DNA from 3 places in the Ruegeria sp. BJ6 genome. Region 2 is predicted to be linked to each of the others. Evidence: riboswitches for the same ligand, from Rfam matches in the RefSeq annotation. Region 2 holds a riboswitch; each other region holds the start of a gene.
What was found. Region 2 has a riboswitch for cobalamin ahead of ACR0D6_RS05510 (CbtB domain-containing protein). Riboswitches for the same ligand answer to the same signal wherever they lie in the genome.

Region 1 (4,230 bases), on a different contig from region 2:
GAATGCGGATGCCGAGATTATTGAGACAAATCACTCCTTAGTCGCCGCCGAGAAAATTCTCGACACCGGCCTCTTTGATTTTGAACAAGCTCATGAGCATCCGATGTGGGCCAAGGAGCTGTACGGTTTTGCCGATCATGTGCCAGAGACCGAGGAATATGGCGTCACCTCATATGTATACCGGGCACGGCTTCCGTTTGTTCCCGAGCGCATTTTGAAAGTCCTCAATGGTGATTCGCCGGGGGTGATCCGGGCCAAAGGGCACTTTTGGATCTCGACACGACCCGACTGGGTAGCTGAGTTTTCGCTGGCCGGGGCGCTGTCCAGTGTAAAACCGCTGGGCACCTGGTGGGCGTCGGTACCGGAGGAGCGGCGCCCTACACACGACAGTGCGAAAGCCTACATGCAGGCCCACTGGCAAGAACCCTGGGGTGATCGTCGTCAGGAAATCGTCTTCATCGGAGCGGGCATTGACTGGCCGGCTTTGAAGGCGCGATTGGATGCCTGTCTTGTTCCTGCAGCTGCAGCCATGGGGCCCGACACATTGCCCGACTATCCGGACCCGTTTCCAATCTGGCGGCGGGTGGAGGATGCCGCATGAACTTTGCCAAAACGCTGGAAAAAGACGCGGCCATTGGCGTCGCGGTCGCGGAAAACCTATCGTCATTCGCCACGTTTCTTCAACCCGGATGCGCTGCTGCGATCTGGCGGAGGCAAGCACCTGCTGACGTCCAAAGCTGGCTGAACGAGCTTGATCCAGAGGTTCTGCCACGCGGTCGGATCATTTTAACTCCGCATGAGGTCAGGTCTGCACTGGCGAATCTCTGTGACGCGTCTGGATTGCCTGACACTCCGGAAAGAGAGTGGCTTCAGGATGATATCGTTTCCCTCGCTGACATGTTCTCGCATCTGATGAATGCAAGGTTCCTGCGACTGCGATTGGATGTTGTGACCACTAACGCCTGTCGTAGATTTCATATCGATGCGATTACCGCGCGGTTGGTTTGCACTTATCGCGGTACCGGAACACAGTACGGCATTTCGCAGGATGGAACGGATCCAGCACATGTGTTCACGGTTGAAACCGGTGCTCCAATTCTCTTGCGGGGGACGCTGTGGCCCGAACAGCCATCGTCAGGGCTGTTGCATCGCTCGCCGCCGATTGAGGGTACAGGTCAGACCCGGCTTGTCTTGGTGCTGGACCCCGTGTTCGACCCGGACGACGAAGCATGAGCCGGAATCTCGGGCAATGCAGTCTACGACGCAAGCGGCGTTCCGATGATCCAATGGCTGCATTTGACGGCTTGCCGGCGCCGTTGAGGCGTTGGTTGTCCGAAGCAGCCTTGCCATGGTCCCCCACATCCGCGCGACGCATTTGGTCAAAGTCGCGGGCCCGCGGTCTCACGGCGGAGGAAACACTTCGGTCCCTAAGCGAAGCCGAAGCCAGAACGCTTGCCCGTGACCGGCAATCCACCGTTTTCAAACTCATGTCCCGAACGTGAAGGAGAACTCATGTCTCATTCATCACGGCCTGTTGTTGTTAAACATGCGGCTTTTGGCACCGCTCGATCGATGGCTTTCATGGAACCGGTTTGACGACGCCGAACGCAAAAGATGCAATTGATAGGTTTTGACTCAGGTCCCGATTGACAAGGCATCCGGTCTAAGACAATCAGGGTACAGATGGTTCCCCATGGTACGCCCAGGGGATGAAAAGGGAATACGGTGCGGTCCGCCTGTCGGTGCCAAGTCCGTAACTGCCCCCGCAACTGTAAGCGGTGAGCGACGCCAAACAACCACTGGCCAATAGGGCCGGGAAGGATGGCCAAGCGACGATCCGCAAGTCAGGAGACCTGCCATCGCATGTTTAACCAACCCGGGGCGGGGCGTCCTGGAAGGAGGCTTTGATGGCACGTCTGACACGTGTTTACATGATCGGCACCTTCTGTCCGCGCTTGGCTTTAAGCGGAGCGGACAATGCCGGAAACACCTGACCATTTCCTTCTGATCTGCTCGACCTGTCGCGGCGCACTGTCTGTTGGGGCCATGCGCAATACGCTGACCGGTAAGCTGCCCACGGGATTCGCTATCCGCACAGTTGCCTGTATGGCCGGTTGCGCGCAGCCAACAACTGTCGGATTTCAGGCCGTCGGTAAAGCTCAGTATCTGTTCGGTGACATTGAAAGCGAGGAAGACATCGAAGCGCTGGCCAAATTTGCGCAGCAATACCACGACAGCCCAGATGGCTGGACCAATGCCTCCGACCGGCCTGGTCCACTTTTTACAAAAACCCTTTCACGTTTGCCTGGGATCCAATTGGAGGAGCCATCATGACGACCTCGACCTTTCTGGTTGCGCGGGACCTCGAATACTATGCGCTCAACGGTGATGTCCTGCTGCAGGACGCCTCGTTTGAGTTGGACGAGGGCGCGATACTGGCAATTGCCGGTCCGAATGGGGCTGGAAAAACAACGCTTTTGAACCTGCTGTGCGGGACGGCTGAGATCGTGCTGGGCGACGTTCTGGTCAAGGGGCGCTGCCTGAAACAGATGCCCGCCAAAGACCGGGCCCGGATGATCGCCGTTGTCAGTCAGCAAGAGCTTCCCGATGGCAGGCTTTTGTTACGGGATTACGTCGCGATGGGTCAGATTCCGATCTGGGCCGACCGTTCGGCTGCAGAACACGCTGAAGAACTGGACAGGGTACTGAACCTGACCGGCCTGAATGCATTGGCAGACAAACGAATGGCAATGCTGTCCGGGGGCGAGCGGCAACGCGCCCATATAGCCCGGGCTTTGGCGCAGAACCCATCACTTCTTTTTCTGGACGAACCCACCAACCATCTGGACCCGGATGCCAAGGGGAGGATGCTGTCGCTGGTCGCCGAACTGGGCATCACGGTGGTGATGATCGTCCACGATCTGGTGATGATCCCCGAATTTGCCACCCATGTGGCGCTGATGAAATCCACGCGGCTTACGGGATTTGGCCCCGTGGCCGATGTACTGACCCCGGAACGGGTCCGCGACACGTTTGGCGTCGATTACCTGTGCTTTCACCACGAAGGCCGCATCATCCCAGCGCTGGATATCCGAAGAACAACAGTCTCAACCTAAACCAAGGAGCATTCCCGAATGAAACACATCTGGTCCGTGGCGCTGGTCACAGCCATGGCAGGCGCCGCGTCCGCGCAGGAGGTCAGCGTCGACAACTGTGGCGAGCCGCTGGTGTTCGAAACTCAGCCCGAACGGCTGGTCGTACATGACATGAACATGACCGACATGGCCTTTGCGCTGGGTCTGCAGGAGAAGATCGTCGGTCTGACCGGCATCACCGGCTGGTACAAGACCAGCCCGGAATTCGACAAGTTGCGCGGAGACATCCCGGAACTGGCGCCGAAATACCCGACGGTCGAAAATCTTGTTGCGGTCGAACCTGACCTGTTCTTCGCTGGCTGGTATTACGGCATGAAGCCGGGCGGCGACGTCACGCCGGACACGCTGGAGCCCTTTGGTATCAAGACCATGATCCTGACAGAAAGTTGCGTGCATCTGGACAAGGACCGCCCGGAGGCCAGCATGGGCCTGCTGTTCGACGACGTTCTGCGGCTGGGCAAAGTCATGCATGTCGAGGACGAGGCTGAGGCGTTGGTCACAGGCTGGAAGGAAGAGCTGAACGCGCTTGAAGCTCAGACCGCAGACCTGCCCAAACCGCGCGTCTTCTTGCTGGACGGTCCGGCGGATGCGCCCTTTACCGCGGGCAAATTCGCCATCCCTGACGCGATGATCGCCGCCTCTGGTGGTGAGAATGTCACGCATGACATGGACACCAGCTGGGGCCGTACCTCGTGGGAGGCGGTGGCCGCTGCAAATCCGGAATTTCTGGTGCTGCTGGATTATCAAACTGGAAACGGGGCTGCGGACACGTTCAAGTTTCTTCAAGAACATCCGGTGATGTCCCAGACCGACGCCGTGAAGAACGAGCGCTGGATTGGCCTGCGGTACGAAGAGCTGACCCCCGGACCCGCGAACATCAAAGCGATCTCGAAAATGGCACAGGCCATGCATCCGGGTCTCAACTGATATGGGCCGATCCGGTCTTACACTTGTGCTGGGGGCGGTCGTTCTGGCCGCCCTCTTGCTGATTTCAACCATTTACGGCACCACGTCCATTCCGGTCTCCGACACAATCACTGCCGTTATGCTTGGAACGGGGCTAAGTGATGGGGAA
Region 2 (4,230 bases):
GGGGGGCTGATCCTGCATCAGTATGCTCCGTTCATCTTGCTGTGCAGCAGATTGCGGAGGCAGCGGGCGGGTGCAAGCCGGATCACGTCAGTGTGACTATTTGATTGCGGATTCCGCGATGTCCTGAAACTTTTCGTCCAGTTCCCGGGCAATTCCGGCCAGTGCCTCGCCGCCTTCTTCGGCATAGGGTGAAAATACATGGCTGGGTGTCTTGTAGGAAAGGGTGGATGTTCCGTCTGCGTTTTCGGTCACGTAGAAACGGATCGGCGCCTCGATCATGGCGGCGGTCGAGGTTTCCAGAACGCGCACCGCGTAGTCATTGTTGAAGGCTCCGATCACCCGGTTGCCTGGAATGTTTATGCCTCGTGCGGCGGCGGCCTTGGTCGGTCCAGCCTGCGTGACGACTATCAGGCCGTTGGCCTTTACTGATGCGACAACGTCCGGCACCAGTTCATCATAGGCCTTGTCGGTCGGATACACGGCCCAACCGTCGCGCGGCTGCAGATCATCGGCCCATGCGGGCAGGGCCAACAGGCACAATGCTACCCAGTGTGGTTTCATTTTTCGCCCTCCGGTGTCTTCACGGGGACTTGATGCCAGAATTCCGCTTTGTACGCGCTCACATTCCCGTGTGTATTTGCGGGTTGAGTGCTTGCACACCGCCAGCGAAAGCCGCAGTAACAGTAATAGTATGGACGAGGGCGGGATGAGTTCAGAGCGGATGAGGCTGATGATCTGCAGCAGCTGTGCCGGGGCGCGGGATCGTGACGCCGAATGGCTGGCTGTGCGCGCGGCGTTGGTGCGCGTTGGGTTGGAGGATCACGTTCAGCTTGGTGAACACGCCTGCTTCAGCAGTTGCGAAGAACCCGCAGCGCTTGCGTTACAGGGGGAAGGCATGGCCTCATATGTATTTTCCGGGATCGATGTGCAGGCTGATGCGGATGATATTGCTGCAACGTGCCAAACTTATCTGAACAGCCCCATGGGCTGGATTGAAGACGCCCGGCCTTGCGGGCGGCTTCGATTGTGTCTGCGCGCGCGAATTCCGGCGCTTCAGTCCACCTGAATCGTCAATTTGGCACTGACCGGCGCGTCATCCACTGCCAGAGGGCTGTGGCTGTTGGCGTTCAACGACACCTCGACCTCGACCTCGCCTTTCGGCAACTCCGGGATGTGCATCCAGTTCCCATAAAGGCGCGCCAGTTTGGCTCCGTTGATATAGACATGCGCGTGACCTTCGCCCGGCCTGTCATCAGACGAGGCGTTTTGCGGCGCAAAACGGAAATTCTGCGGTTGGACATGCAGGTTCCAACCTGCCATCGGGTCTTTGATCAGGTCGATCTCCAGCCCCGGCGCATCTGGCCCGGCGGGCAGGCTGATGGTTTTGGAATGGTCATGCGCTGCAGCTTCGGCATGCGCGCCGCCGTGATGAGACGGATCTGAATGATCATGACCATCAAAGGTAACACCATTGGCCGCAGCCAACACAAACCCGGCGCCGCCGCCAAAGACCAGACCAATGGCGAAAAGTGAAAGTGAGCGGGACATTTCTTTTCCTTGCGAAAATGAAACGCCCGCCGGAGATACTCCGGCGGGCAAACTTCATGCATAATCAGGTGTTAGCTTCTGCGCGTTTGCTTTCGCTTTGCCAGAAATAACCTGCAAATGCACCGACCAGAATCCACGCCACCAGACCAATGCCGAAAGCGCGCGCGGCGAACAGGGCGCCGATTTCGGTTGGTACAGGACCAGTGAAGACATCGGGTTCAGGTGCACCGATGACATGCGGAGCCAGCAAAAGGATCGCTGCAATCACATAGCTGATGATATTGCCCCCAAAGGCAATCAGCCACATGGCCACGGCTGCGGCGGCTGCCGTTGCCCACCACCAGATCTGCCGGTCATAGACATCGGCTGCGGCAACCCCGGGCACTTCAGGCGCCAGTGAGAACCCCGGAGCGAAGTGAAGTGCGATAAAGCCGGCAAGACCCCACAATACGCCGGTTCGGCCATTGACCTCGTGCCCCTGACCTTCGGCAACCGACATCAGGGCGACCAGAGCCAATGCATACCCTGTGTAGATAAACATCGTGAAGATCACGCTCAGCGCGTCGCGCTGAAGGTCGGAAAACATGCCGGGCAAATCGGGATGGGCCGAAACAGCCTCACCGCCGAAATGAATCAGTTCACCGGACTCATAAAGTTCCGCGTGCAGCAATACCGGCTGCACAAACGCAAGCTGCAGCAGAGCGGCTATCAGCCCTGCTGCAGCACCAGCGAACAACGCGCTGGTCAGAATGCGACTGAACATGGTCTCAGTGGCAGGGAAAGCCGGTTGCGTGACGCACGTCGTGTGCGGCGTCGTGCAGGGCCGATGCCTGAACGTGGCCAGCCAGGGTAACGATCCCCAGACCCAGAACCACAGCGAAAATGGCGGGAAGTATGCCTGTATTCGCGGCGGATGCCTTAAGCGTTTTTGTCGTCATTTCTTGTCCTCCTGTGCCGCCGCACCCGACGGCCGGTTTTTAGTTTCTCGCCTGGCAGGTCTCCTGGCTTGCGGGTCGGTGCCTCTGTTCGCCTTCCCCCCGAAGATCGGGAGTGGCCGGTTGAACAGGGGCTCACCGCTTACAGTCGCGGGGGCGGCTCTGGCTTTGACTTTCACGAAAGTCGCACCAAATTCCCTCTTAGCGTCCGGATTGCTCCGGCGGGACCAGACCCTTCCATTTAGCCGGGATGCACGGGGCGGCGCAATCTTCATTTGCGACGTTTTAGGTCAGATCACACGCTTTTTCAGCAAATAGATATCCATGATCCAGCCATGCGCAGCCCTGTGCATCGCGCGGTTGGCCAGAATCTCCTGGCAAACCTCATTCAAGGGACCTTTGATCAGGATTTCCTCTTTCATCCCGACGTAAGCGCCCCACCAGATGTCATAATCGGCCATCTCAAGGCTCTGGAACGAGCACTCTCCATCCAGCATCACCGCCACTTTCGAAGCGTGTTCCGGCCAGCCTTCCTCGCGGATTCGCCGCCCGGTGGTCACCACGTATGGTGCGCCAAGATCATTGATCGGAATCGAATGGGCTGCCGTCAGCGCCTGTAGCGCGGTAATGCCGGGGATCACGCGGGTCTCTGGTTGCGGGTCCAGTCGTGAGGCGATTCGCAGCGAACTGTCATAAAGCGACGGGTCGCCCCAGATCAGTAGGGCGACATGACGTGCGTTAGGATAGGCCGAGATCGCTTCCTGCCAGCGCAGGGCAATGGCGTCATGCCATTCGTCCACGCCACGAAGATAGCCATCGTCGGCGCGGCGCTTTGGGATATCGAAATAGGCGATCTGTGGCGGGGTGTCCGTCACTGCGGCGATGATCTCTTCCCGCAGCCCGGCCAGATCGGCTTTGTTCTCGCCCTTGCGGGGAATGAGAATCAGGTCCGCAGCCTGAATGGCTTTTGTGCCCTGAAAGGTCACATGGTCGGGGTTTCCGGTGCCGATACCGATCAGGGTCAGGTCAAACATCGTCGAACTCTGCCAAGGGGCCGTACAGGATCAGGGCAGGGGCTGTGCCGATCTCAGCCGCCAGCTGCTCGGACAGCGCGCCAACCGTCGCGCGGTGCAACTTTTGATCAGGCGTTGAAACCGACTCAGCCATCAATGCGGGCGTATCCAGCGGCAGGCCGTGCTTGTGCAGTGCCTCGACCAGCAAAGGAAAAGTGCGTTTGCCCATGAAGACCACCGTCGTCGCATCGGGATCGGCCAGCGCGGGCAGGTTCAGGTCTGTGGGTAACTGGCCGCTGACATCATGGCCGGTGACGAATTGCACCCGCCTGGCGGTCAGGCGCCGTGTCAGCGGGATGCCCGCCGCCGCTGCCGCCGCAACAGCGGAGGGGATGCCGGGGATGATTTCATACTCAATCCCGGCAGCGCGCAGCGCAACGAGTTCCTCTTCCAGTCGCCCGAAAAGCCCGCCATCGCCAGATTTCAACCGAACGACGCGTGCGCCGGTTTGCGCGTAATCCACCAGCAGGCGGCTTACATGGTCCTGTTTGGGCGAAGGGCGGCCCGCGCGTTTGCCTACGCCCACCAGATCGGCATCCTCGCGCGCATGGCTCAGGATGGGGCCGCTGCTGAGGTCGTCAAACAGCACCGCGTCAGCCTTTTGCATCCGGTCCACGGCCTTGAGCGTCAAAAGTTCAGGATCGCCGGGACCCGAACCGATGAACGAAACGAAA
Region 3 (4,230 bases), on a different contig from region 2:
CAGCAGTTGGCGCACCACCGTTTCCGCGCGGTGGCGACACATGGGCAGGTGCGGCAACGACACCCGCATTTGTGACGGCAGCACTGTTGCCGTTTACCGGGACGCCGCCGCCCGGGCCGCCCGAAGGCGGAGGGGGCGTGTCCTGAAGACGCCGGATCAGTTCCTCAGGGCTGGGCAGATCGGCCACATGCGTCAGACGGATAACTGCCATTTCCGCCGCCATCATGGCGTTAGGTGCGGCTGCCACCTCTTCCAGCGCCTTCAACAGCATTTGCCACATCCGGGTCAGTACGCGCATCGGCAAGGCCTGCGCCATCTGCTGGCCGCGGGCACGCTCGTCCGGTGAAACGGTCGGGTCTTCGGCGGCGTCCGGCGTGATTTTGACCACTGATATCCAATGGGTGATTTCGGCCAGATCGCGCAGCACCGCCAGCGGGTCGGCCCCTTCGGCATATTGCGCGCCCAGTTCGGTCAGTGCCCCTGCCGCGTCGCCGCGCAGGATCATGTCTGTCAGGTCCAGTACGCGCCCTCTGTCCGCCAGCCCCAGCATCGCGCGCACCTGATCGGCCGAGGTTTCCCCCGCCCCATGAGAAATCGCCTGATCCAGCAGCGATGTCGCGTCACGGGCGGAACCTTCCGCGGCGCGGGTGATCAGGGCCAGCGCGTCTTCGGCGATTTCCGCGCTTTCGGCGCTGGCGATCCTGCGCAGCAGGCCAAGCATGTCCTCAGGCTCGATCCTGCGCAGATCAAAGCGCTGGCAGCGGGACAGCACCGTCACCGGAACCTTGCGAATCTCGGTGGTGGCGAAGATGAACTTTACGTGCTCGGGTGGTTCCTCAAGGGTCTTGAGCAGCGCGTTGAAGGCGCTGGTCGACAGCATGTGCACTTCGTCGATGATGTAGATTTTATAGCGCGCGCTGGCGGCGCGGTAGCGGACGGAGTCGATGATCTCGCGAATATCGTTGACGCCGGTGCGGCTGGCCGCGTCCATCTCCATGACATCGACATGGCGGCCTTCCATGATGGCGGTGCAGTGTTCACATTTGCCACAGGGTTCTGTCGTAGGACCGCCTTCACCATCCGGGCCGATGCAGTTCATCCCCTTGGCGATGATCCGTGCGGTGGTGGTTTTGCCGGTGCCCCGAATACCGGTCATGATAAAAGCCTGCGCAATCCGGTCGGCTTCGAAGGCGTTTTTCAGTGTCCGCACCATCGCGTCCTGACCGACAAGATCGGCAAAGGTTTCGGGGCGGTATTTTCGGGCAAGGACCTGATAGGCCGTGGATGCGGTGTCGGTCATGTCTGCTCTGGCGGATTCGTACTGAAGCCGCAGCGTAGAGCCCCCTGCCGCCCGCGTCCACAGCGGGTCGTTGCGAAATTAATTTGGATAATGCCCGATGCGGGGTAAATTACAGCTGTGGGTAACCGGACGGCCATGACTGGCAGGGCCTGTTTGGGGGGAGTTAAATGTCTGAACTGGTGATATACGCCTTGCAGGTCGGCGGCGGAACGCTGGCCATTTCCCCGCTGCCGGGGCGTGGCGGAAGATATTCCGAAGATCTGAACACGATTGCCGACTGGCAGCCGGGTCTTGTGATCTCGATGACCACCGAAGTTGAGATGATTCAGGAGGGCGCGCGGCATTTTGGCACTGACATTCAAAGCCGCGCCAGCCGCTGGGTGCATCTCCCGGTCGAGGATTTTGGGGCGCCGCCTGCTGAAATTCGCGCGCGGTGGCGTGACGTCAGCGCCTCTGCCCGGCAGGCGTTGTCGGGTGGCGGGCGCGTGCTGGTGCATTGCAAAGGCGGGTGCGGCCGCTCGGGCATGGTTGCCCTGCGATTGATGGTAGAGTGCGGCGAAACACCGGCAAAGGCGCTGAGCCGCCTGCGCGCCGTGCGCCCTTGCGCGGTCGAGACCGAAGGGCAGTTGGACTGGGCTACAAAGCCCGCGCAGGCGCACGCGCAGCACTGACAGTTACTTGCGGTGACCTAAGCCGAAGCGTGTGTCGGACCGCAGGTGGCGGCGTTTGTTGTTCGAGGCGTCGCCTCAAGAATCGCGCAAGGTGGATTGGTGATCCAACCGGACGGCAGGGACGTTGAGGCCGGGTTCAACAGGACATCCGCATAGCGGTCCAGCTGAGCGGTTTCAGTTGCTTCATCCACATCGCAGTACACGCGAATCCGGCTCCCATATGCGTGAAACCGCGCCGTACAGCCGCCAGGGCAATGTGCAAGTTCAGTGTTACCCTCGATCTCGAAGCCGTCCGAAGTCGCCCGGCGAGCCTGTGTGACGGCCCTGGTAAGAGTGTTTGCCATGTGCAACAGCGCCGGGCAGGGTTCGCCGGTACGTTGGCAGACCGTGGCTGAAAGCACGTGTGTCTCGGTTTTCAAAATCATAATGCGCCCTCCGCGCGACGGATGGGGCGTTGATCAGGGGAAAGACGGCGCTGTGCGTCAAACCCATTACGGACACCCCGCCCGAATTCGAGTTACAGTTTCGATGGCAGGTCTCCTGACTTGCGGGTCATTGCTTTGCCGACCTTCCCGGCCATTTGGCCAGTGGCATTTCGGCATTGCTCTCCGCCTACAGTTGCGGGGGCAGTCGCGGCATTGGTTCAATTGAACCGCACCGTGTTCCCTTTTCATCCCGTCCGAAGATTCGGCACGGAAACCATCACGCAAGTGCTACCCGCACGGAAGCGCCCGGGTCAACGGAATTCGTCGAACCGCATCATCTTTGGAAGTCCGCGCAGTACGTCCGAATTCTGCCGGGCGCGCGCCAGTTGCCATCCGCCCTGCAGCAGGATGAACAGGGCATCTGCCTGAAGGTCGGGGTCTGGTGCGTTCAGACGCCTTGCGTGGTCTTTCACTTCGGTCATCCAGCCTTCGTACAGATGATAGGCGTGCTCGCGAAATTCGGTGTTCTCAGGCCCTTCGAACAGCGTTGCCGAGATGGGGCAGGTGTCCCAATGCCCTGACTTATCGAAAAGTTTCGCGATCTTGTGGCACAGGATCTCAACACCTTCTCGAAAGTTCCCGGCGGGCTCAAACGAGGCTGCGATCAGGCGCAGCATGCCATCCGACGCCCATGTCGCGGCAGCAAGCGCCAGATCGGACTTTCCGTTCGGAAAGTGATGATAAAGCGAACCCTTGGGCGCATTCGCAGCCATAAGCAATTCGGACAAACCAACGCCGTGATAACCCGAACGCTGGAACAGCTCGGCAGCGGTGCGGATCAGGCGATCTTTGGTCGGAAGCGGACGTTCGGTCATTTGAATTGTATATTGACGAGATTAGACCGATTGGTCCAGAACGAACTGAATGGACCGATTGGTCCAGTGATCGTCGGAGTGTGAGATGTTGGACAGCCAGAACTCGGTAGCAGTCGAAGATTTCAGGTTTCCATCGGGCGGCGCGGAGCTGTCAGCCCGCCTGTATGCACCGGCATCTGAACCTTCAGTGGTGGTCGTTCTAAACGGCGCGACGGGTGTACCCAGAGACTATTACAAGCATTTTGCCCGATGGCTGGCAGCGGAAAAGGAAATGGCCTGCCTGACCTATGACTATCGTGATTTCGGCCATTCGCAGACAGGCCCACTAAAGGCGTCCACGGTGACCATGGCAGACTGGGCCCTGATCGATATGCCCGCTGCACGAAACGAGATGCGGCGCAGGTTCCCGGACGCGAAACTGTGGGTCATAGGGCATTCCGTTGGCGGGATGCTTGGGCCGGTGCAACCCGGTATTGAAGAGATCGACCGGATGATCTGCGTCTGCTCGGGTCTGGTGCATCACAGTGATCACCCCTGGCCCTATCAGGGGCTGGCGCGGCTGTTCTGGTTTGGTCACGCGCCCTTGCTGGTTCGCTTGATGGGGTATCTTCCCGGGCGGATGATCGGGTTTGGCGCGGATTTGCCGCCGCTGGTCTATTGGCAGTGGCGGAAATGGTGCACCTCGCGGCAAAGCTATTTGCCCGAAGCGGGGCAGGGCCTGCCAGCAGCGGATTGGGGCCGTTCGGACGCTCAGGTGGAGATGTTTGCATTTACCGACGATCAGGTGATTCCGCCGAAATGTGTCTGGCGTCTGGCCGATGTCTATGGCCCCGCAGCGCAAAGGCACGAATTGAATCCTGTTGACTTCGGGCTTGAAGACGTCGGGCATCTGGGGGCATTCGCCCGCCGGAATGCAGCTGTCTGGCCAAAGCTGATGGCGTGAACAATCGGCCACTGTT

Region 1: it holds a riboswitch for cobalamin, as region 2 does, so the genes downstream of both, ACR0D6_RS17415 (DUF1636 family protein) here and ACR0D6_RS05510 (CbtB domain-containing protein) in region 2, are expected to answer to the same signal.
Region 3: it holds a riboswitch for cobalamin, as region 2 does, so the genes downstream of both, ACR0D6_RS21580 (hypothetical protein) here and ACR0D6_RS05510 (CbtB domain-containing protein) in region 2, are expected to answer to the same signal.

What each region holds. Positions count from the first base shown of each region.
Region 1 covers NZ_JBQFSG010000009.1:130,163-134,392, reverse strand. The annotation lists gene ACR0D6_RS17430 (GTP-binding protein) at 1-601, shown strand, start outside; gene ACR0D6_RS17425 (DUF1826 domain-containing protein) at 598-1,233, shown strand; gene ACR0D6_RS17420 (DUF6525 family protein) at 1,230-1,502, shown strand; cobalamin riboswitch at 1,668-1,875, shown strand; gene ACR0D6_RS17415 (DUF1636 family protein) at 2,047-2,334, shown strand; gene ACR0D6_RS17410 (ABC transporter ATP-binding protein) at 2,331-3,116, shown strand; gene ACR0D6_RS17405 (ABC transporter substrate-binding protein) at 3,135-4,082, shown strand; gene ACR0D6_RS17400 (FecCD family ABC transporter permease) at 4,084-4,230, shown strand, end outside.
Region 2 covers NZ_JBQFSG010000002.1:54,164-58,393, forward strand. The annotation lists gene ACR0D6_RS05485 (thiamine pyrophosphate-binding protein) at 1-18, opposite strand, end outside; gene ACR0D6_RS05490 (DUF302 domain-containing protein) at 97-561, opposite strand; gene ACR0D6_RS05495 (DUF1636 family protein) at 731-1,066, shown strand; gene ACR0D6_RS05500 (hypothetical protein) at 1,054-1,548, opposite strand; gene ACR0D6_RS05505 (CbtA family protein) at 1,613-2,311, opposite strand; gene ACR0D6_RS05510 (CbtB domain-containing protein) at 2,316-2,486, opposite strand; cobalamin riboswitch at 2,523-2,730, opposite strand; gene cobF (precorrin-6A synthase (deacetylating)) at 2,774-3,517, opposite strand; gene cobA (uroporphyrinogen-III C-methyltransferase) at 3,510-4,230, opposite strand, start outside.
Region 3 covers NZ_JBQFSG010000016.1:8,934-13,163, forward strand. The annotation lists gene ACR0D6_RS21570 (DNA polymerase III subunit gamma/tau) at 1-1,300, opposite strand, end outside; gene ACR0D6_RS21575 (protein-tyrosine phosphatase family protein) at 1,468-1,971, shown strand; gene ACR0D6_RS21580 (hypothetical protein) at 1,989-2,396, opposite strand; cobalamin riboswitch at 2,485-2,690, opposite strand; gene ACR0D6_RS21585 (TetR/AcrR family transcriptional regulator) at 2,708-3,271, opposite strand; gene ACR0D6_RS21590 (alpha/beta hydrolase family protein) at 3,357-4,214, shown strand.